Regions from separate parts of the Arhodomonas sp. SL1 genome, predicted to be linked through region 3. Evidence: predicted binding sites of a transcription regulator. Region 3 holds the regulator's gene; each other region holds the start of a gene.
The links. Region 3 encodes FNR, which switches genes on or off when oxygen is low (the NO sensors DNR and NnrR bind a similar motif). Its sites were predicted from a motif close to TTGATNTANATCAA; they were not measured.
Positions count from the first base shown of each region.

Region 1: the regulator FNR is predicted to act here: its motif matches at 3,640-3,653, upstream of ACQ754_RS11630 (DUF3149 domain-containing protein).
Region 2: the regulator FNR is predicted to act here: its motif matches at 2,822-2,835, upstream of hemN (oxygen-independent coproporphyrinogen III oxidase).

Region 1 covers NZ_JBPODZ010000007.1:124,321-131,616, reverse strand. Annotated here, with positions in the region: gene ACQ754_RS11650 (rubrerythrin family protein) at 101-526, shown strand; gene ACQ754_RS11645 (heterodisulfide reductase-related iron-sulfur binding cluster) at 582-1,922, shown strand; gene ACQ754_RS11640 (DUF3501 family protein) at 1,945-2,529, shown strand; gene ACQ754_RS11635 (patatin-like phospholipase family protein) at 2,531-3,358, opposite strand; gene ACQ754_RS11630 (DUF3149 domain-containing protein) at 3,432-3,584, opposite strand; gene ACQ754_RS11625 (diguanylate cyclase) at 3,743-4,924, shown strand; gene ACQ754_RS11620 (PaaI family thioesterase) at 4,957-5,403, opposite strand; gene ACQ754_RS11615 (PaaI family thioesterase) at 5,400-5,867, opposite strand; gene mgtE (magnesium transporter) at 5,888-7,255, opposite strand.
Region 2 covers NZ_JBPODZ010000014.1:9,521-16,816, forward strand. Annotated here, with positions in the region: gene mmsB (3-hydroxyisobutyrate dehydrogenase) at 1-232, shown strand, start outside; gene ACQ754_RS14700 (mechanosensitive ion channel family protein) at 399-1,241, opposite strand; gene hemN (oxygen-independent coproporphyrinogen III oxidase) at 1,355-2,740, opposite strand; gene ACQ754_RS14710 (YbaN family protein) at 2,845-3,198, shown strand; gene ACQ754_RS14715 (cytochrome D1 domain-containing protein) at 3,211-4,782, opposite strand; gene cobA (uroporphyrinogen-III C-methyltransferase) at 4,776-5,939, opposite strand; gene nirJ (heme d1 biosynthesis radical SAM protein NirJ) at 5,936-7,102, opposite strand; gene ahbB (siroheme decarboxylase subunit beta) at 7,105-7,296, opposite strand, start outside.
Region 3 covers NZ_JBPODZ010000004.1:282,150-289,445, reverse strand. Annotated here, with positions in the region: partial or broken gene ACQ754_RS08485 (helix-turn-helix domain-containing protein) at 1-213, opposite strand, end outside; gene tnpA (IS200/IS605 family transposase) at 236-652, shown strand; gene ACQ754_RS08475 (hypothetical protein) at 809-1,105, shown strand; gene fnr (fumarate/nitrate reduction transcriptional regulator Fnr) at 1,118-1,894, opposite strand; gene ACQ754_RS08465 (phosphatidylglycerophosphatase A family protein) at 1,977-2,447, opposite strand; gene thiL (thiamine-phosphate kinase) at 2,444-3,424, opposite strand; gene ACQ754_RS08455 (DUF2889 domain-containing protein) at 3,421-3,957, opposite strand; gene nusB (transcription antitermination factor NusB) at 3,954-4,424, opposite strand; gene ribH (6,7-dimethyl-8-ribityllumazine synthase) at 4,429-4,893, opposite strand; gene ribBA (bifunctional 3,4-dihydroxy-2-butanone-4-phosphate synthase/GTP cyclohydrolase II) at 4,930-6,060, opposite strand; gene ACQ754_RS08435 (riboflavin synthase) at 6,074-6,730, opposite strand; gene ribD (bifunctional diaminohydroxyphosphoribosylaminopyrimidine deaminase/5-amino-6-(5-phosphoribosylamino)uracil reductase RibD) at 6,734-7,296, opposite strand, start outside.

The DNA of each region.
Region 1 (7,296 bases), on a different contig from region 3:
AACGCCCCGTGCCCTGCTATTACATGGGGTACGGTCCCGTGATGACGGCGGGGCTGCGCAGTGACTACCCGCAAATGACCCCCATGAGAGGAGGTGAGCCATGACGGATCTCAAGGGCTCCAAGACGCACAAGAACCTGACCGAGGCCTTCGCCGGCGAGTCCATGGCGAATCGGCGCTATCTGTACTTTGCCCAGAAGGCCGACGTGGAGGGCCACAACGACATCTCCGCGGTATTCCGCTCCACCGCCGAGGGCGAGACGGGTCACGCCCACGGCCATCTCGAGTTCCTCGAGGAGGTCGGTGACCCGGCGACGGAGGAGCCCATCGGCGACACCGAGGCCAATCTGAAGTCCGCCATTGCCGGCGAGACCTACGAATACACGGACATGTATCCCGGCATGGCCCGGGACGCCCGGGATGAGGGCTTCGACGAGATCGCCGACTGGTTCGAGACCCTGGCGAAGGCCGAGCGCTCCCATGCCGGGCGCTTCAAGAAGGCCCTGGAGGGCATGGAGGCGCTTTGAGCCTTGAGGGGCGGCACCGCCGCCCCTTCCCTTTCAGCCAGCAGGAGCGAGAGCCATGAGTGAGGGCGGTCTCGGCGCACCGGTGCGCCACCCGATCAACTGGCAGGACCCGGACTTCTACGACCCCGAGAAGCTCGACGAGGAGGAGCGGCGGGTCTTCGATATCTGTCACAGTTGCCGGCGTTGCTTCAATCTCTGCGACGCCTTCCCGCGGCTGTTCGACCTCATCGACGAATCCGAGACCATGGAACTCGACAGCGTGCCCAGCAGTGCCTTCCAGCAGGTGGCCGACGCATGCACGCTCTGCGATATGTGCTTCATGACCAAGTGCCCGTACGTGCCGCCGCACGAGTTCGACGTGGACTTCCCCCACCTGATGCTGCGTCACCGCGCCGTGGAGGAACGTCAGGGGCGGCACGGCTTCGCCGACAAGGCACTCGCCGAAACCGACCGCAATGGCCGGCTCGCCGGCAGCGTGGAACCGCTGACCAACTGGGCGAACCGCCGCGACAACCGCCTGACCCGTCCGGCGATGGAGAAGTTCGTCCACGTCCACCGGGATGCGGAGCTGCCGGAATTCCACCGTCGCACCTTCGTCAAACGCGCCGCCGACGCCCCCACGGTCAATACCGAGGCGCCGGCCCACGGCCGCAAGGCGGTGCTCTATGCCACCTGCTTCGCCAACTACAACAATCCGGACATCGGTGAGGCCACGCGCGCCGTGCTCGCCCACAACGGGGTGGAGACGGAAGTGGCCTACCCGGGATGCTGCGGTATGCCCAAGCTCGAGCAGGGCGATCTGCCGGCCGTGGCGGAGGCCGCGCACCGGACCGCGGACGCCCTGCTGCCCTGGGTGGACCAGGGCCACAAGGTCATCGCCCTGGTGCCCTCCTGCGCGCTGATGCTGAAATTCGAGTGGCCGCTGATCGTCGACGACCCCAAGATCCAGCGGCTCGCCGAGAACACCATGGACGTAGCCGAATACGTCGTCGACATCGCCCGCCATGAGGGTCTGGCCGAGGGCCTGAAGCCCCTCGACGGCGGTGTGTCCCTGCATTTGGCCTGCCATGCGCGGGCCCAGAACATGGGGCCCAAGGCGGCGGACATGCTGCGCCTGATCCCCGACATCGACCTGGAGGTCCAGGAACGTTGCTCCGGCCATGGCGGCGCCTGGGGGGTGAAGAAGGAGAACTTCGAGGTGGCCATCAAGGTGGGCAAGCCCTTGGCGCGCCGCGTATTCAAGTCCGGCAAGCAGCATCTGGCCTCGGAATGCCCGCTCGCCGGCACCCATATCGTCCAAGGGCTGGAGCGCCAGGCGGATGACGACAACCCGCCGCCCCATGACGCCTCGGTCCACCCCATTCAGCTACTGGCCCGGGCCTACGGGCTCAAGTGATTAACGGGCAAGGGAGGCCGGAATGAGCAAACAGATCACCCGCGACGACATACTGCCCATGGAGCGCTACGCCGCCATTCGGCGGGACAAGGCGCGCGAGATCACCGCCATCAAGCGCCACCGGCGCATGCCCATCGGGCCGGAGGCGATGATCTACTTCGAGAACTACGACACCATGTGGCGCCAGATCCACGAGATGCTGTTCATCGAGCGCGGCGGTGAGGAGCAGATCGACGACGAGCTCAATGCCTACAACCCGTTGATCCCCAAGGGGCGGGAGCTGGTCGCCACGCTGATGTTCGAGATCCCGGACCGGGCGAGGCGCCAGCGCATCCTCGGCCAGCTCGGCGGCGTCGAGGAGACGGTGGTGCTCAAGCTCGGCGACGAGCGCATCCCCGCCGAGGCCGAGCAGGACGTTGACCGCTCCACCGCCGACGGCAAGGCCTCATCGGTGCACTTCCTCCACTTCCCCTTTACCGATGAGCAGGTCCAGCGCTTCTCGGATCCTGCTGTGGAAGTGGTGGTCGCCATCGAGCATCCCAACTACCAGCACATGGCGGTGATGCCGAAGGACGTGCGCACCGCGCTGGCCGGCGACTTCGATTGAGTCAGCCGGCGCCGGCGTCGCGGACCAAGGCCTTCAGACGGCGCTTGAGCTCCTCCTTGGCAGGGCGGGCGCCGGCGTAGACCTGGTCGCGCTTTTGCACCTCCAGGGCACGGACGTCGACGATATCCGTCTCGATGTAGACGGTGGGTGCCGCCCGAGCGAGCTTCTCGTTGATGATGGTGCTCTGCATGATCTGGAAGGTGTTGAACACCGAGTCCAGGAAGGTGAAGTCGTCCTTGGGCGAGCGCTTGCCGGTGACGTTGATGGCCACCGTGACGTCACAGTCGTCGAGCAGGTCATAGGGCAGCGGGTTCACCGCACCCCCGTCCACCAGCACCCGCCCGCCAAGGGTCACCGGGGTGAACACCCCGGGCAGGGCCATGCTCGCCCGTACCGCTGGCAGTACCGGCCCGCTCTCCAGCACCACCGGCTCACGGCGCCACAGGTCGGTGGCGACCACGCGTAGGGGGATGCGTAGGTCGGCGAAGTCGATCTTCGTATCGGTGCCGTAGAGGAAGGCCAGCAGCGCCTGGCCGCTGACAAAGCCACCACGGCCAAGCTCGGGATCGAGCAGCTCCAGGTAGCGGAAGAGCTTGCGCTCGAGCAGCAGCTCCTTCCAGGAATCGCTCTCCTTGAGCGCCAGCTCCTCGGCGATGGCGTCGATGTCGTCGCCGCTGCGGCCCGAGGCGTACAGCGCCCCGATGATGGCGCCGACACTGCTGCCGGCGATGCGCGCCGGCCGCAGGCCGAGCTCGTCGAAGACCTGCAGCATGAGGATATGCGCGAGGCCGTTGGCACCTCCCGCACCCAGGGCGAGGCCGATCCTCATTGCCGACACCTCCGCTTCGTGGGGTAGTGGCCCCGCACTATCCCCCGACGCGCCAATGACGGCAAGCGTGGCGCTAGCGATCCTTGCGCCGGCTGCGCTCTTCCTCGCGGATATGACGGAGGAAGAAGATCACGAAGAACGCCCCCATGCCCAGCATGAACAGGATGACCACCAGGCTCAGCCAGAAATCGGGCCGGCCCGCCAACAGCTCGCTCAATGTCTCCATGATCCCGCCTCCCGGTGTCTCGCCCTCAGATTGCGTGGGCTGGCGCACGCGGGTGTTGACCTGGATCAAAGGTCTGCCCGTTCCCCAGTGGGCGCCAGCCCCCGCAGTGGTACGCTTGCGCGCGTCCCACACAGCAGAAAACGTACCCCGGAGAACCCATGGCGCCCAAGCCCAAGTCGTCGCGCAGCCGCCAGCGCCGAAAGGCGCCGGCGATCTCCCTCGCCCCGGCCGAGGCCCCCCGCGGCCCGGCCGCGACCTTACGGGTCAGCGCCGGCGACCTGTTGGACGCCCGTCACCATTCACCGGATTTCACCGCCATTCGCACCGCCTACCTGCGCGAGCGACTGCGTATCGTCCAGCTGGTCTTCGCCCTGGGCTTTCTGGCCTGGATCCCCATGGACTTCCTGCTGCTGCCCCAGCGCGAGGCGGTATTCATCACGGTGGCCCGGGCGAGTCTCGGCGTTGGCCTGGCTGCCCTCTGGCTTGCCAGCGGCCCGACTCGGAGCTACGGGCGGACCCTGGGCCTCATCGGGGCCACGGTCTTCCTGTTGGCGTTGTTCTATGCCGTGTCCATGACCCTGCAGACCAACGGACGGGAGATGGCCGCCGCCGTGGGTGGCTACCGCGCCCTGCCGTTCGTCCTCATCGCCCTGACCGCGCTGTTCCCGGTGACCGTGTTGGTGGGGGCGGCACTCATCGGGATCACCATCGCGATGCACCTCGCCGTGGAGCTCGCCCACGGCACCCTGACCGGCACCGCCGCCCTGAACACCCTCTGGATGCTCGTATTCATCGCGGGGATGACCCTGTGGATCCAGGGCGGGCAGCTATGGATGCTACTGCGCCTGTACCGCGAGTCCACCCGGGACCCGCTCACCGGACTGCTCAACCGCCGGGTGCTGACCCGGACCCTGGAGCGGCTGTGGTACCGGGACCGCGGCCGGCCGTTCTCACTGATCATGCTCGATATCGACCGCTTCAAGCGCATCAACGATGAGCACGGCCATCACAGTGGCGACCGGGTGCTCCAGCATGTGGCGGCGGTGCTCCGCGGCGAGCTGCGCAGCGGCGACCTGGTGGCCCGCTACGGCGGCGAGGAGTTCCTGGCGATACTGCCCGAGGTGGGCGCCGACGAGGCGGCGGTGGTGGCCGAGCGACTGCGCCGCGCCGTGGCCGCCGAGGATGTGGACGCCGTCGACGGCGAGCGCATCGCCGTACGCATCAGCCTCGGGGTGAGCGCATTCCGCCCCGGCGAGCCACTGGAGAGCACCCTGCGCCGCCTGGACGAGGCCCTCTATGCCGCCAAGGGTCGCGGACGCGACTGCGTGGTCAGCGCCTGAGCCCCGCCTCAGATGCCATGCAGGCCCAGCGATCAGGGGCCGGAGAGCAGGAAATGGCAGCGTGCCGTGGCCACCTCGCGCTCCGCGCCGTCGGCGACCTGCCAGGCCCGGACACCGACGTTGGCCACCCGGCGGCCCTGGCGCCGGACATCGCAGCGCGCCCATAGGGTCTCCGGCCGGCCGGGGCGCAGGTAATCGATGGAGAAATCCACCACCTTGGGCACCCGCCCGGCCTCTTCCCGCCAGAGCAGATGGAGGGCCGCGGCGTTCTCCATGAAGGCCCCGATCACGCCACCGTGCAGCGCCGGCAGGTGGGGATTGCCGACGTTGCCTTGCTGAAACCCCAGCCGGAAAGACAGCTCCCCGCCCTCGTCACGGAAGGCGATGCCGAGCAGCCGGGCATAGGGGATGAGGGCGACCAGGGCGTCCGGGTCCCCGGCGGCCCGGGCGGCCGCGATGCGATCCATGAGGTCCTTCATCCGGCCCCCTCGGTCAGGTTGGGCTCGCCCTCGGCGGCGCGCATGAAGGTACTCATACTCATGGCGATGGGGTCGCGGAAATCCTGCTGATACACGGTGCAGCGGGCGAAGGCGATCTGGCTGGTGACCTTGTAGCACTCGGCGTGGGCGTAGACCACCTCGCCCGGCTCGGCGGGGCGCATGTAGTCGATGCGCAGATCCAGAGTCGCCACCGCCTGGGGACGGTCCAGGGCGGCGATCACCGCACCGCCGCTGGTCTGATCCACCAGGGTGGTGATCACCCCGCCGTGGATTACCCCAGTGACCGGGTTGCCCACCAGCTCGGGGCGGTAGGGCACCCGGGCAGTGAGGCAGCCCTCGCCCACCGCCACCGGTTCCATGCCCAGCACCGTGCTGTGCGGGATGGTGTCGAAGAAGCGGCGCGCCGTGGCCAGGCGTTGCGCATCATCCCCTTGCTGCCCCATGCCCCCATTTCCCGTTTGCTTCACACCAGAATCCACGCCGCCAGGCCGAGGAAGCTCGCGAACCCGAGAATATCGGTGAGCGCGGTGAGCAGCATCCCGCCGGCCAGGGCCGGGTCGATGCCGGCGCGCTCGAGGGCGAGCGGCACCAGCGTGCCCGAGAACGCGGCGTTGGCCAGGTTGATCACCACCGCCGCGCCGAACACCAGCGCCAGGGTGGGATCCCGGAACCATACCAGGGCCGCGGCCCCCAGGATAAGCGCCAAGGCAAGCCCCAGCACCAGGGCCACGCGGAACTCGTGGCCGAGCAGGCGCAGGCCGTTGGCCCTGCCTATCTGGTCCAGGGCGATGCCCCGCACCACCAGGGTCAGGGTCTGGATACCGGCGACGCCGCCCATGCTGGCCACGATGGGCATGAGGATGGCCAGCGCCACCCGCTCCTCGATGGTGGCGCCGAACAGCCCGATCACCCAGGAGGCGATGAAGGCGTTGACCAGGTTCGCCCCCAGCCAAACGCCGCGCCGGGCGGCGGTGGCCAGCACCGGGGCGAACATGTCCTCGTTGCGGTTGAGACCCGCGGACTGCATCAGCGAGCGCTCGCCCTCGTCGCGAATGACGTCGACCACGTCGTCCACGGTGATGCGCCCGATGAGCCGGCCCTCCGGGTCCACGACGGGTGCGGTCGTGAGATCGCGGTCCTCGAACAGTCGGGCCACCTGGCGGGCGGGGGTGTCCGCCGGGATGGCGCGGAATTCGTGGTCCATGGTCTCGCCCACCAGTGCCGACTGTGGCTGCGCCACCAGCTCGTCGAGGGGCAGCAGGCCGCGGAAGCGGTTCTCCCGGTCGATGACGAACAGCGCGGTAATGTGCTCGGGCAGCGCACCCTCCTTCTTGCGCACACGCCGCAGGTAGCGTTGGGCGGTCTCCAGGGTGATGTCCTCGCGCACCGCCAGGGCATCGGCATCCATGAGGCCGCCGGCGGTGTCCTCGGGATAGGACAGCACCCGACGCAGGCGCTGGCGGCGCTGCAGGTCCATGGTCCGGATCAGCGCCCGGACCACCTTGCGCGGGAGCTTGTCGTAGAGATCAGCGAGCTCGTCGAGCTCCAGGTGGGAGACCGCCTCGGCAAGCTCAGTGGAGCGGGTGGCCTCGATCAGTCGGTCGCGGACCTCGCGGCGGGCCTCGATAAGGACCTCGCCGCGTACCTCCGGGTCCGGCAACAGCCGCCACAGCGCGAGCCTTGCCTCGCCAGGCAATGCCTCCAGGATGTCGGCGAGCTCGGCGGGGTGGCGCTGCGCCGCGAGCTCCGCGGCGGTGGCGGTATCGCCCGCATCCAGGGCCGCGGCGATGGCCCCGGTCCAGCTCTCCAGTTGGGTAGCGGGCTCGCTCATCACTGTCCCCCCGGTGAACCGGCGGCCATTATACGCAAAAG
Region 2 (7,296 bases), on a different contig from region 3:
CTACCCCGGGGTGATGGAGAAGGCGCCGGCCTCCAACGGCTACCAACCCGGGTTCATGGCCGAGTTGATGGCCAAGGACCTGGGGCTCGCCATGCACATGGCGGTGAACTCCGGCACCGCCACCCCCATGGGGGCTTTGGCGCGCAGCCTCTACACCACCCATGCCGCCCAGGGCAACGGCAAGCGGGACTTCTCCAGCATCCTGCAGTTCCTCAAGGGCGGGGAGCTGTAGCGATTGCGGGATTGGCCGGCAGGTGATGTTCGCCGGCAGGGCCGGCTCCTACGGGGCGGGAACGGTTCGCCGCAGCTGTAGGAGCCTGCCTCGCAGGCGATGTTCGCCGGCCAGGCCGGCTCCTACAGCCGCCTTCGCGAGCCCCATTCGCGAGCGTGGCTCGCTCCTACGAGCGGGCGGGTTCCTCGCGGACGACGTGCACATCCAGCTGCGGGAAGGCGATGGCGATACCCTCCGACTCCAGCCGGGCCTTAATGGTCTCCATGAGGTCCCACTTCAGTGGCCAGTAATCCGAGGCCCGGCACCAAGGCCGGACCCAGAAGTCCACGCTGCTCGCGCCCAGGTCGCCCACCACGACCACCGGCTCCGGTTCTTTGAGCACCCGCTCGTCGGCGGTGAGGATGTCCATGAGCAGTTGGCGGGCCCGGGCGAGATCGGTCTCGTAATGCACGCCGACGACCATGTCCACCCGGCGGGTGTCCTTGGCGGAATAGTTGACGATGGCACCGCCGGTGATACTGGCGTTGGGGACGATGATGACCTTGTTGTCGGGGGTGGTGAGCCGGGTCTGGAAGATCTCGATCTCCTCTACGGTGCCGCTGATGCCGGCGGCCTCCACGTAGTCCCCGACCCGGAAGGGGCGGAACAGGATCATCAGCACCCCTGCGGCGAAGTTCGCCAGCGAGCCCTGCAGGGCCAGGCCGATGGCCAGGCCGGCGGCACCGAGGATGGCAATGAGCGAGGCGGTCTGGAGGCCGAGTTGGCCAAGGGCGGCGATGATGACGAAGGCGAGAATCAACGCATAGATGATGTTGGCGGCGAAGCTGACCAGGGTGTCGTCTACCTTCGCCCGCCGCATCAACCGCGAGGCGAGCCCCTTCAGCCCCTTCGCCGCCCACTTGCCGACGTAGAAGATGACGATGGCGCCGACCAGGTTGAGCAGGAAGTCCGCCCCGTTGGTCAGCAGCCAGGCCTGGCCGTCCGCGTAGAGCCGCTGCATGTCCTCCATGGGATCCTCCCCCGGTGTTTTTGTTTGCTGTTCCCGGGCGACGGTAATCCCTGCCGCCCCCGTGGACAAGCACCGGCGGGCGGGCCCGTCATGCCGTGGGTCGGGCCCGCCGGCTACAGGGCACGGGAGAAGCGCACCTGCGCCCCGGCGGCCGCCTGGCGATGGGCGTCGAAGGGCAGCGCAATCTGGCGCAGGAACAGCCGCCCCATGGGGGTGACGGTTAGCGCGTCCGCCCCACGGCGCACCAGACCGTCCGCCTCAGCCATCTCCAGGGCCTCCAGGGCGTCGGCGAAGTAATCGGCGAAGTCGATGCCGTGACGCGCGCCGATGGCCCGATAGTCCACCCGCGAACGGCACATCACTGCCTCGATGACCTCGGCGCGGAGCTCGTCGTCGGCATCGAGGCGATAGCCCTTGAACACCGGGAGATCGCCGGCGTCGACGGCGGCATTGTAGCCGAGCAGGTCGTGCCGATTCTGGCTGTAGGCACCGGCGAAGTGGCCGATCGCGGTGGAGCCCACGGCGATGAGATCCAGACCGCCCCGCGTGGCATAGCCCTGGAAGTTGCGTTGCAGGGTGTCGTCGGCCAGCGCCCGGGCCAGCTCGTCCTCGGGCAGGGCGAAATGGTCCATACCGATGTGCACGTAGCCCGCCTCGGTGAGCCGGCGGATGGCGTCGTTGAAGATGGCGAGCTTCTCCGCCGGCCCGGGCAGGGCCTCGGCGTCGATGAGCCGCTGCATCTTGAACCGCTCCGGGAGGTGGGCATAGTTGTAGATGGCGAGCCGCTCCGGGCGCATGCGGATCACCGTCTCCAGGGTCCGGTCAAAGCGCGCCCGGTCCTGATGGGGCAGGCCGTAGATGAGATCGAAATTGGTGGAGCCGAAGCCGTGAGCCCGGACCGCGTCCAGCACCTCGTCGACCATGGAGACGGGCTGGATCCGGTTGATCGCCCGTTGGACCTGCTCGTCGAAGTCCTGGATGCCGAGGCTGACCCGCGCAAAGCCCATGCCTGTCAGGCGCTCGATGCGTACCGGGTCCACCGTGCGCGGATCGATCTCGATGGAGAACTCGCGGCGCTCGGGGGGCTCGAAGGGGAAGGCATCGTCGATGACCCCCATCAGCCACTCCAACTGGTCGTCGTCAAGGTAGGTGGGCGTGCCGCCGCCGAAGTGCAACTGGGCCAGCGGCCGATGCCCGTGCAGCGCGGCCTGGGCATGGATCTCCCGCTCCAGGCGCAGCAGGTATTCCTCGGCGTGCCGGCGGTTGGCGGTGATCACCCGATTGCAGGCACAGTAGAAGCAGGCGGAATGGCAGAACGGCACATGCACGTACATGGAGACCGGCTCGTCGGCCACCGCATGGGCGCGCACATGGGCTACGTGAGTGGCCGCGTTCCAGCCCTCATGGAACGACAGCGCCGTGGGGTAGGACGTATAGCGCGGCGCATTGACATCGTAGCGGGCCAGCATCTGCGGGTCGATCTGCAGCGTCTCGGACATCGCAACCTCCACGGTCGCCCTGCGGGGTGGGTGCAGGAGCGGGATTTGGTGGTATTATAATCCGTATGCGGGATGCCTCTTTTGATCCAGATCATGGGAGCCCCATGAAACGTTATGCCTGGCAGGGGCTGGCACTGGCTTGCATCGGCCTCGGCGGCCTCGGTGTCGCCCTGCCCCTGTTGCCGACCACGCCGTTCCTGCTGCTCGCGGCCTACGCCGCCTCGCGAAGCTCGCCGGCGTTGGCGCGCTGGATCGCCGAGCACCCCCGCTTCGGCCCGCCACTGGCCGACTGGCAGGAGCGCCGGGCCATCGCCCCGGGGGCGAAGCGCACCGCGGTGGGGCTTATCGCGGTGAGCTGGGGGATCATGTGGCTCACCGTGGAGCCGCTGGCGGCACGCGCGGCCGTGAGCCTGCTACTGCTCGGCGTCACCGCCTTCCTGCTGACCCGCCCCTCCTGAAGGCGACCGCGGTCAGTGGCTAGTGCCACGGATATAGGCGGTCTTATTGCCCACGTTGTACTTGCCCGAGGGCCGCTTCATCGGGATGCGCCGCACCTCCTCGAGGGTCTCGGCATCGTAGACCACCAGTGCGCCGTCCTCCTCCCAGATACTGACCAGGGCATGGCTGCCGTCATGGGTGAACTCCACATGGGCGGCGGTCTCCCCAGGGGCCGGGCGCAGGGTCTCCACGATCTCCAGGGTCTCCTTGTCGATGACGTGGAGGACGTCCTTGTTGGGCCCGAAGAACACGTCGGCCCAGAGATAGCGGGTCTCGGGGTGGCTGCGCATGAAAAACCCCGGACCCAAGGTGTCGATGGCGTCGACCACCGCCCAGCGCTCCGGGTCGATGATGCTGATCCGGCCCTCCCGCAGGTTGGGGCTGGCGATGCGCAGCCCCTCACCGTGGCGGAAGCTGATCCCCGAGCCCAGGTGCGGCATGCCCGGGATGTCGAGGGTGGCGATCACCCGCCCCACGGTGAGGTTGACCACCTGCCCGCCCCCTTGGCGCGAGGCGCCGACAAGGTGGCGATACTCCGGGTCGAAGAAGAAGTCGTCCAGGAGGCTGTCCACCTTGATCCGCCGCACGGGGAAGCGCCGCCGGTCGATGGGCGGCGCCTCGCCGGACTCCTCCCGGTAGTCATGCATGATGCCGCGGTAGACGGGCAGCGCCTCGGCGCCGTCAGCGTAGGGGATCTCCCAGACCTCGCGGATGTCCTTGAGCGCGGCGATGAAGCTCTGCCGCGGCGGCGCGGTATAGACCGCGCTCACCCGGGAGCCCTCGCCGTGGTCGTTGGCCACCGGGATCACCGCCAGTGGGCGCAGGCCGTCGGCGTCCAGGATCACCAGGGAGTTGGGGAGATAGTTGGCCACGGCCACGAAGCGCCCGTCGGCGGAGACCGCGATGTTGCGGCTGTTGATCCCGGCGCGTACCTCGGCGACCTTCTCCAGGCCGTGGATGTCGTACTGGGTGACCCAGCCGTCCCGGGACATCAGATAGGCATAGCGCCCGTCCGGGGAGTACTTCACCCCGCCATGCAGGGCATAGCGGGTCGGGAAGCGGTGAATGGGCTCGAAGCGATCGCCGTCGAGGACGGTGATGTGGTGATCCCCTTTCTCCACCACCAGGAACAGGTTCATGGGATCGGCGTCGAAGACCGGCGCCCCGGGCCCGTCGCCCTCGCGCAGCCCGCGGTGGCTGCCGCGGATATCCGCCTCCACCCACCGCGGCGGCTCCTCCGGGGCCTGATAGATGTGCTCCACCAGCGCCGTGATCTCCGCCTCGGAGAGGACCTCCCCGTAGGCCGGCATCTGGGTGGCCGCCCGCCCCTCGGTGATCACCTGCTCGGCATCCTCCGGGGCCAGGCGACCCAGGTTCCCGGGCAGCAGGGCGGGGCCGAGGCCGCCGAGGCGGTCGTCGCCGTGGCAGGCCGCACAGTGACTCTCGTACAACGCCGCCCCGTCGGGGACCTCGGCGCCGGCAGGGAAGGCCGCCCCAGGGGACAGGAGCAGGGCGACGGCGAGCAGACAGCGCGGATTCAGCATGCCGCGTAGCCTGCCATCGGCATCGCCTCCAGCTCCCGGGAGAACCAATCGAGCTGCTCACGCAGCCGCACCACCTCGCCGATGATCACCAGGCTCGGCGGGCGTACTCCCTCCCGCCGGGCACGCTCGGGCAGATCCGCGAGGGTCCCGCTGATCACCGCCTGGTCGTCCAGGGTGCCGCGCTGGATCACCGCCGCCGGGTGGCTGCCAGGCAGGCCCCGCCGTCGGAGCTCCGCGCACAGGCGATCCAGCCCGCCGATTCCCATGTAGACCACCACAGTCTGGGAGGGCTGCACCAGCGCCTCCCAGGGCAGGTCCAGGGAGCCGTCGCGCAGATGGCCGGTGACGAAGGTCACCACCTGGGCATGGTCCCGGTGGGTGAGGGGAATGCCGGCATAGGCGGAACAGCCGAGGGCCGCGGTGATGCCGGGAACCACCTCGAAGGGCACACCGGCGGTCTTCAGTTGGTGGATCTCCTCGCCGCCGCGGCCGAATACGAAGGGGTCACCGCCCTTCAGCCGGACCACATCCAGGCCCTCACCGGCCAGCTCCACCAGCAGCTCGTTGATCCGGCCCTGGGGCAGGGCATGACGGCTCGCCGCCTTGCCCACGTAGATCCGCCGCGCAGAGGCCGGCACCAGCTCCATTAGGGCCGGGGCCACCAGGCGGTCGTAGAGCACCGCGTCGGCGTTCTCCAGCACCTCCCGGGCGCGCAGGGTGAGCAGCTTCGGATCGCCGGGCCCCGCCCCCACCAGGTAGGCCCGCCCCACGCCGCGGTGGCCGGCGAGCCGCGGCGGCGGCGTATCCGGATCCATGGGCAAGGCCAGCGATGAGCCCTCCCGCCAACCCAACGCCTGGACCAGCACCCCGGTGCGGTCCGCGGCCTCGGCGACCCGGCGGTTAAGGTCGGTGCTGTCCGAGGCCGCCACCGCCAAATGGCAGCCCGCCAGGTCGCTCTCGGCGAAGGCCCGCTCGAATACGGGCCAATCCCGGCCGGCCGCGGCCTCTCGCAGAACCGGCCGGGCGACCTCCGCCACCACCCGAAGGCGGGCACCATGGTCATCCAGCCAGGCACCGTAGCGGGCGGCGGCCTCGCCGCCACCGACCAGCAGCACCCGCCGCCCGGACAGGTTGAGCGTCGCCGCCATGTCGGTCATGCCAGCTCCCTCCCCGCTTCCGCGATGCCGATCTCCTCGTCGTCCAGGTAACAGCCCGGGTCCTCGGCCCAGAGGTTGCCCGTGAGCTGCCAGGCCCGCACCCGGGTGTTGCCCCCACAGATGTCGCGGTACGCGCAGGCCCCGCAGCGCCCTTCCAAGGGCCGGGGCCGCCGGCGCAGCCCGGCGAGCAGCGGCTCGCTCTCGTCGCTCCAGATCGTCGAGAACGGCCGGTCGCGGACGTTACCGAGGCTGTAGTGCCACCAGAAGGTATCCGGGTGGACGTTGCCCAGGTTGTCGATGTTGGCCACGTTGATCCCCGAGGAGTTGCCGCCCCAGGCCCGCAGCAGCCGCCGCAGCTCCGCCAGCGATGCCTCCGGGAAGCGCTCCGCCGCCCAGTGCAGGAGATAGACGGCATCGGCGTCGTTGTTGCCGGTGACGTACTCGCGCGGCCGGCCCGCCTCCAGGTCCTCAAGGCAGCGCTGGAACAGCAGATCCAGGGCCCAGCGGGTGCGCTGGTGGGCGGCGTCACCGCGGCGGTTCTTGTTGCCGCGGCCGGCGTAGTTGAGATGGGAGAGGTAGAACTTGTCGATCCCCTCCTCGTCCATCAGCCGCAGCAACCCGGGGAAATCGTCGGCGTTCTCCGCGGCCAGGGTAAAGCGCATGCCCACCTTGATCCCGGCCTGGCGACACAGCCGCAGCGCCCGCAGGGACTCGTCGAAGGCCCCCTTCTGCCGGCGGAAGCGGTCGTGGGTCTCGCCGAGCCCGTCCAGACTGATTCCGACGTAATCGAATCCGACGTCAGCGATCTCGGGGAGGTTCTCCTCGTCGATCAGGGTGCCGTTGCTGGACAAGCCCACGTAGAAGCCCATGGCCTTGGCCCGGCGGGCGATACGGAAGATGTCCGGGCGCATCAACGGCTCGCCGCCGGAGAGGATGAGCACCGGAACACCGAAGCCGTGAAGGTCGTCCATCACCGTCTCCACCTCGGCCTCCGAGAGCTCGCCGGCGAAGTCGATGTTCGCGGAGGTGGAGTAGCAGTGCTTGCATGCCAGGTTGCAGCGGCGGATGAGGTTCCAGATCACCACGGGCCCCGGGGGCTGGCCCGGGGTGCGTACGGAGCCCGGCTCGCGCAGGGCCTGGAGATAGCGGGTCACGCGGAACATGGTTACTCTCGCTCCGATTCCGGGTGGGGGAATTCGTCGTCTCCGGCGGGCAGCCGGAGGCCGGTCTTTTTGAGCAGGCGACGGCTGTAGAGCACCGCCGAGGCCCGGACGGCGCCACCGAGGGTCGCGGCGACCTCGCCGATGCGCGCCTCCACGGTGTCCTGATCCCGGCCATGGACCATGGCGAAGAGGTT
Region 3 (7,296 bases):
GAGGCCACGCAGGAGCTTCGATTGGGCACGCCACTCGGTCAGCCGCTTGCACTGGACCGAGAACCCCGGCGACTCCTGTCGCTCGCCCCAGGCCCGGCGCCGCTCGGCCAGTGCCTCATTCCACAGCAGGCAATGGACCCAGCGTTGGCGCTCCAGGACAGCAAGCTGGGCCGTCGTGGGGTAAAGCCGGTATGTGACCTTGCGCTGGACCATACGAAAATTATACTTGGTTATTATGGATTCACAACCGCTAAAACGGCTCTATCATTGTACGTACCGGCTACAGTACCATTTGGTTATGGTCACCAAATACCGGTGCAAGTGCATCACGAAACCGATGCTTTCCCGATTGGAGGAGATCGCCCGCGCCACAACCGGAAAGTGGGAAGGCGAGGTGCTGGAGTTCAACGGCGAGCCGGATCATGTGCACCTGCTCCTGGAGTTGACGCCGCGCACTGCGCCGTCCGCGTTCGTGAACAATCTCAAGACCGTCACCTCCCGACTGATCCGCAAGGAGTACAAGGAACACTTGCAGCGCTACTACTGGCGCAAGCCGGTTTTCTGGTCTCGGAGTTACTGCATTATCAGCGTCGGCGGTGCGCCGCTCTCGGTGCTGAAGCACTACATCGAGCAACAGGAAGCGTCGGAGTGATCGCGCTTCGCGCCATGCGCCGCTTCACCACCCCCTAAGCCGCATAGCGGCTATAGGCGGAGCACTGCGGCGCGGATTGGTAGGGAACGACGCGGCGTTGACGCGGTCTGACGTCGTCGGCCCGAACGCAGGACAGAACCCACGGGAGGAGAATGGATGCCACGGGTATTGATAAGCACGCTCATCGCCATGCTGGTGTTGGGCGGCATTGCCGGCCTCTCCGGCAACGAGCGTCTCGACCAGGCCCTGGAACAGACCCGGGAACAATGGGTAGCGGCCCACACGCTGACCAGCGAGCCCTTGCGCCAGACGCTGATTGACGACCTTCGGTATCAGACGGGGCGGCTACTCACCCAGTACCCGGAGCACCCGGAGGTGCTGCGCTGGCACCGCCTGGTGGCCCAAGCCCAGCAGCAACGCTGGCACCGGCGAGGCGAGGACCTCAGCGGCTAAACCCTCCCGGGATCACGGGCGTGAGGTGGCGTCGGCCCCGGCGTCCTCGGGGAGCCGCGGGCCCGCGACGGCCTTTAGCTCCCGCACGTCCTCCAGGGACAGCTCCTTGCCGTGGCTCGCGATCCAGCCACGCTCCTGGAAGCGGCGGAACAGGCGGCTCATGGTCTCCGGCGCCACCCCTAGGTAGTTGCTGAGCTCGGAACGGGACATGGGCAACCGGAACCGCCACGGTGAGAGCCCGCGGCGGGCGAAGCGCTGGGACAGGCTCAGCAGCACGATGGCCAGCCGCTCCTCGGCGCTGCGATTGGCGAGCGCGTGGAGCATCTCGTGGTCGGCGAAGATCTCCTTGCTCATCAGGCGCAACAGCTGGTGCTGCAACCCGGGGATCCGTCCCGAGAGGTCCTCGAGGCGCTCGAAGGGGATCTCGCAGACCGTCGTGGTCTCCAGGGCCTGGGCCCCGCAGGGATGCCGGCCCTGGCTGATGGCGTCCAGTCCCACCACCTCCCCCGGCAGGTGGAAGCCCATGATCTGCTCTTCGCCCGACTCGGAGAGGGTATAGGTCTTCAGTGCCCCCGTGCGCACCACGAAGATGGCGCCGAAGGGATCCCCGGCCCGGTAGAGGTGATCGCTACGCCGGATCGGCCGGCGTGGCTGGACGATGCGGTCCAGGCGGTCCACATCCTCCGATTCCAGGCTGACCGGCAGGCATAGCTGCACCAGCCCGCAGTCATTGCAGGCGCTGCGCAGCCGCGATACCCGTAGGCCCTGGGAATTGGGCGGATCGCTCATCGTGAAGAACCCTGGGTGGTGGTCTTCCTTGTGCGCCCCAGCATACTCGATCCGCCCTGCAGCGGGTAAGGGGAAACCGGCCTCAGCCGAGCACCAACAGGACACCGTGGAGTATCGCCGCCGCCGGTATGGCGGCGATGACATCGTCGAGCATGATGCCCAGACCGCCATGGACATGGCGGTCCAGCCAACGGATAGGCCAGGGCTTGAGGATATCGAACACCCGGAACAGGACCACAGCCAGCACCAGGGCGAGGGGTGTGGAGGGGACGGCGATGAGGGTCACCGCGAGGCCCACGAACTCGTCCCACACGATGGCCGGGTGATCATGCACCCCTACCGCCCGGGCCGTGGCCCCGCAGACCCAACATCCCAGCAGGAAGGCGACGCCCACCGCCAACAGGTACAGCCCGAGCGGGAGCAGGCTGAGGCCCCAGACCAGCGGCAATGCCGCCAGCGTACCCACCGTGCCGGGGGCCCGGGGCGCCAGCCCGCTGCCGAAACCGAGGGCGAGAAACTGGCGCGGATCGCGCAGCCGGAAGGCGCCGGTCACCGGCCCCCTCCCCCTCCGTCAAAGTGCCGATACCCGCCCCGGGCCACCTTCATCGGCGCCCCGTCGGCATCGATGACGGTGACCTCCGCGCGCCCGGCCGCCACCCCACCGACGGGATGCACCGTCACGCCCGCCGCGTCGGCGGCACGGCGGACCGCCTCGCTCGCCGCCTCGGGTGCTGTGAATAGCAGTTCGTAGTCGTCGCCGCCGGCGAGGGCGTATTCCATCGCTCGCTCGCCGGCGCAGGCGGTGAGCGCAGGGGACAGCGGCAGGTCCGCGGCGCGGATGGTAAGCGCCACACCGCTGCGATGGGCGAGATGTCCGGCATCCGCCACCACCCCATCGGAGACATCCACCGCGGCGCTGGCCACACCGCGGAGCCCCCGGCCCAGGGCGACGCGGGGCTCCGGCCAGTGCAGCCGGCGCAGCAGCTGCGCCACCCCCGGGCCGTCCCGCACACTGGCCTGCCAGAGCGCCAGGCCGGCAGCGGCCTCGCCGGGCGCACCGGATACCCAGACCCAGTCACCGGGTCGGGCCCCATCCCGACGCAGGGCGTCCTCCCCTGCGTGGCCTGCCACAAACAGCGAGGCCACCAGTGATTCGCCGCGGGTGGTGTCACCGCCGATCAGCGCCAGTCCGTGCCGGGAGGCGAGCGCGTCCAGGCCCTCGCGGATCGCCGCCAGCCGCGTCTCGTCCACCGCCGGCAGGGTCAGGGCCAGCAGCGCCCAGGCCGGCTCCGCCCCCATGGCGGCCATGTCGCTCAGGTTCACTGCCAGGAGCTTGTGGCCGATGCTCGCCGCCGGCGCGTCAGCGGGAAAGTGCACGCCCTCGATGAGGGTGTCCACCGCCAGGGCCAGGGTAGCGCCACCGCAGTCCACCAGGGCGGCGTCATCGCCGTGACCCAGCCGGACGTCGGCCCGGGCAGCCCCCAGCCCGGCGAAGAAGCGCTCGATGAGCTGGAACTCCGAGAGGCTCATTCAGACTCCGGGCGGAACCACTCCGGGTAGAGGGTGGAGATGGCCTGACCGCCGGCACGCCAGCCGTGGCAGGTATCCAGCAGCACCGGCGTCTCGCTGCCCCGGTCCCGTGCCGGATAGATCATCTGGTAGGCGGTAGTGGCGATGGGCCGCAACAGCTCGAAGAGATGGGTGCAGCCCGCCGTCCGGCCGATGCGCTCGTTGACGGCCTTTATCCAACCGGGCCCTATCTGCACGCCCACCAGGGCGCGGTAGGCTTGCTCCGCGCCGGGGCAGTCCGGAAACGGTGTGGCGTCCATGCTGGCCGCCGCCTCACGGATGGTGAGGTCGTCGTCCAGGGCCACCCGTAGCGCCATGTCGTGGATGTGTTCACCAGGGGCGAGCTCGCCGCGGAATTGCAGCTCGAAGGGCTGTGTTTTGGTATCCACCAGCGCGGCCTCCACCTCCCAGAGGCCGTCCTCGCGGCGATAGCCGTCGAGGACGATCCGCCGTCGGTGCAGTCGGCGCCTGGGCCGGGGCTCGGGCAGGCTCATCGCTCACCTCCCCCACGGCCGCGTCGCAGCTCGGCGGCCCGCAGCTCGCTGGCGCGCCCGACCCGATCGAGGACGCCGTTGATGTAGCGGTGACTCTGCTCGGCACCGAAGGCCTTGGCCAGCTCCACCGCCTCGTTGACGACCACCCGATAGGGCACCTCCAGGCGCTCGAGGAGCTCATAGGTGCCCAGTCGCAGGATCGCCCGCTCCACCGGGTCCAGGGTCCGGAAGGGGCGGTCCAGCCAGGGCTCGATGGCCGCATCCAAGCGTGTGACGGTGGCGGGCACACCATGGAGCAGCACCGCGAAGTACTCCAGGTCGGTGCGACCCATGCGGTACTCCTCCAGGAACTGCTGCTCGATGGCGGCGAGGTCCTGGCCGGCCACCTGCCACTGGTACAGGGCCTGCAGCGCCCGGCGCCGGGCCCGGCTACGGCGTCGGTAATCCTGATGGTCGGGTGCGCTCATCCGCTCAGTCCAGCCGCCGCAGCAGGCTGATCATCTCAAGGGTGGACAGGGCCGCATCGGCGCCCTTGTTCCCCGCCTTGGTGCCCGCCCGCTCAATGGCCTGCTCGATGGTGTCTGTGGTGAGCACGCCGAAGGCCACCGGCACGTCCGCCTCCATCTGCACCTGGGCCAGGCCCTTGGTGCACTCGCCGGCGACGTAGTCGAAGTGGGGCGTGCCGCCGCGGATCACGCAGCCCAGGGCGATGACGGCCTCCTGCTCGCCGCGGCGGATCAGCCGGCGCGCGGCCACGGGCATCTCCCAGGCACCAGGTACGCGGACCAGTTCCACGCCGCCGGTGTCCACGCCATGACGGGCAAGCGTATCCACTGCGCCCTCGACCAGGCGGTCAACGATAAACGCATTGAAGCGCGAGGCCACGATGGCAATGCGGGCGTCGCGCGCGGTGAAGTCGCCTTCGATGGTATTCATGGCTCGTTCCAACCTCGGGTGGGTTCCACGCCCGGCTCAGCGCTCGGGCTCGATGTACTCGACCACCTCCATGCCGAAGCCGGAGAGGCCGTGCATGCGCTTCGGCGAGGACAGCACCCGCATCCGCCGCACGCCGAGATCCGTGAGGATCTGGGCCCCGACGCCATAGGTGCGCAGGTCCTGGCTCGCCCCGCCGTCGCCCTTGCCGTGGTGCTCCTCGATCTGGCCGGCCTGCAGCCGCTGGTACTCGCGCATGCGCGCGAGGACGTCGGTGGCGTCCGAGGGCCGGCGCAGCATCACGACCACGGCGGTGTCCTCCGCACCGAGCTGCTCGAGTGCCGGCCGCAACGGCCAACTTTGCTCCAGGCCCGTGGCGTCGAACAGGTCCGAGAGGGTATTCTGAATGTGCACCCGCACCAGCACCGGCTCCTCCGGACGAGGTCGCCCGCGCACCAGGGCGAAGTGGAGCGCTCCATCCACGACGTCCTGGTAGGCGTAGAGGTGGAAACGACCATGCTCCGTCGGCAGCTCGCAATCCGCCACCCGCTCCACGGTGCGCTCGTTGCGCACCCGGTAGGCGATGAGGTCGGCGATGGTGCCGATCTTGAGGCCGTGCTCCCGGGCGAAGGCCATGAGGTCGTCCCGACGGGCCATGGTGCCGTCCTCGTTGAGGACCTCCACGATCACCGACGCCGGCTCGAAACCCGCCAGGCGCGCCAGGTCGCAGCCCGCCTCGGTGTGTCCGGCGCGGGTCAGCACGCCGCCGGGCTGGGCCATCAGCGGGAAAATATGACCCGGCTGGACGATGTCCTCCGGTCGCGCCTGGGGGGCGACCGCCGCCTGGACGGTACGCGCCCGGTCGGCGGCCGAGATCCCGGTGGTCACCCCCCGGGCCGCCTCGATGGAGAGGGTGAAATTGGTGCCGTGCTGGTCGCCGGTCTCATGGACCATCAACGGCAGCCGCAGCTGCTCGCAGCGCTCCCGGGTCAGGGTCAGACAGATCAATCCCCGACCGTAGCGGGCCATGAAGTTGATGTCGTCGGGACGGACCATGGACGCGGGCATGACCAGGTCACCCTCGTTCTCACGGTCCTCGTCGTCGAGGATGACCACCATGCGCCCCTGGCGCAGGTCATCGATGATCTCCTCGGTGGTATTGAAAGCCATGTATCTCTCCGAATCACTCCGCGCCGTAACCGTGTCGGCGGAGGAACTCCCGGGTGATGGTGGAGCCCGCGGGGCGGTGGTCACCGCCCATGAGCCGCTCCAGGTAGCGGGCGATGAGGTCCACCTCCAGGTTGACCGCATCGCCGGCCGCCCGGTCACCGAGGGTGGTGACCGCGGCGGTGTGGGGCACAATGTTGACCTCGAATTCACTGCCCTCGACGGCATTGACGGTGAGGCTCACGCCGTCGATGCAGATGGAGCCCTTCTCCGCGATATAGCGGGCCAATCGCGCCGGCGCCGCGAACCGCCAGCGCTCGGAGCGCCCCTCGGCCCGGCGCCAGGCCACCTCACCGAGGCCATCCACGTGGCCGCTGACCAGGTGTCCGCCCAGCGGAGTGGACAGGGTCAGGGCCTTCTCCAGATTCACCGCATCGTCCACGGCAAGCGCCCCCAGGGTGGTCCGTTCCAGGCTCTCCGAGGACACATCCGCCTCGAAGGTCTCGCCATCGATGCGCACCGCGGTGAGGCAGCAGCCGTTGACGGCGATGCTGTCACCGATTCCCACGGTATCCAGCCCCAACCCGGCCGCCTCTATGGCCAGCCGCCGGCCACCATCCACCGCGCCCATCCGGGCCACACGACCCAGCGTCTGTATGATCCCGGTAAACATTCGTCACTCGCCTCCGCCCGGGCCGAAAATGAACCGCCAGTCCTCGCCGAGGCGCCGCTCGTCGAGGCAGCGCAGGGGGATACGTTCGGACATATGCTCCAGGCCGGGCAACGTCAACAATCCACGGGCGGCATCGCCCATCAGATGCGGCGCCTGATAGACGATGAGCTCGTCGGCAAGCCCCGCCGCTACGAAGGCGCCCGCTATCGTCGGTCCGGCCTCGACCAGCACCTCATTGACCTCGTCGCGGGCCAGCGCCGCCAGCACCGACGCCGGCCCGGGTCGCCCGCCGACCTCCGGCGGCAGCGCGATCACCCGCACCCCCGTTGTCTCCAGCGCACGGACGCGGTCTTCGTCTGGCCAGGCGCAGAATGCCGTCACTCCGCCGCCGTCGGTGACCAGCTGCGAACGCTCCGGTAGTCGCAGCCGCGTGTCCAGCACGTAGCGCCCCGGCTGGGTCACCGGCGCGTCAACATCCCGGGCCGTGAGCGCCGGGTCATCGGCGAGGACGGTGCCGATGCCCGTGAGCACGGCACCGCTGCGGGCCCGCCAGCGGTGCACATCCC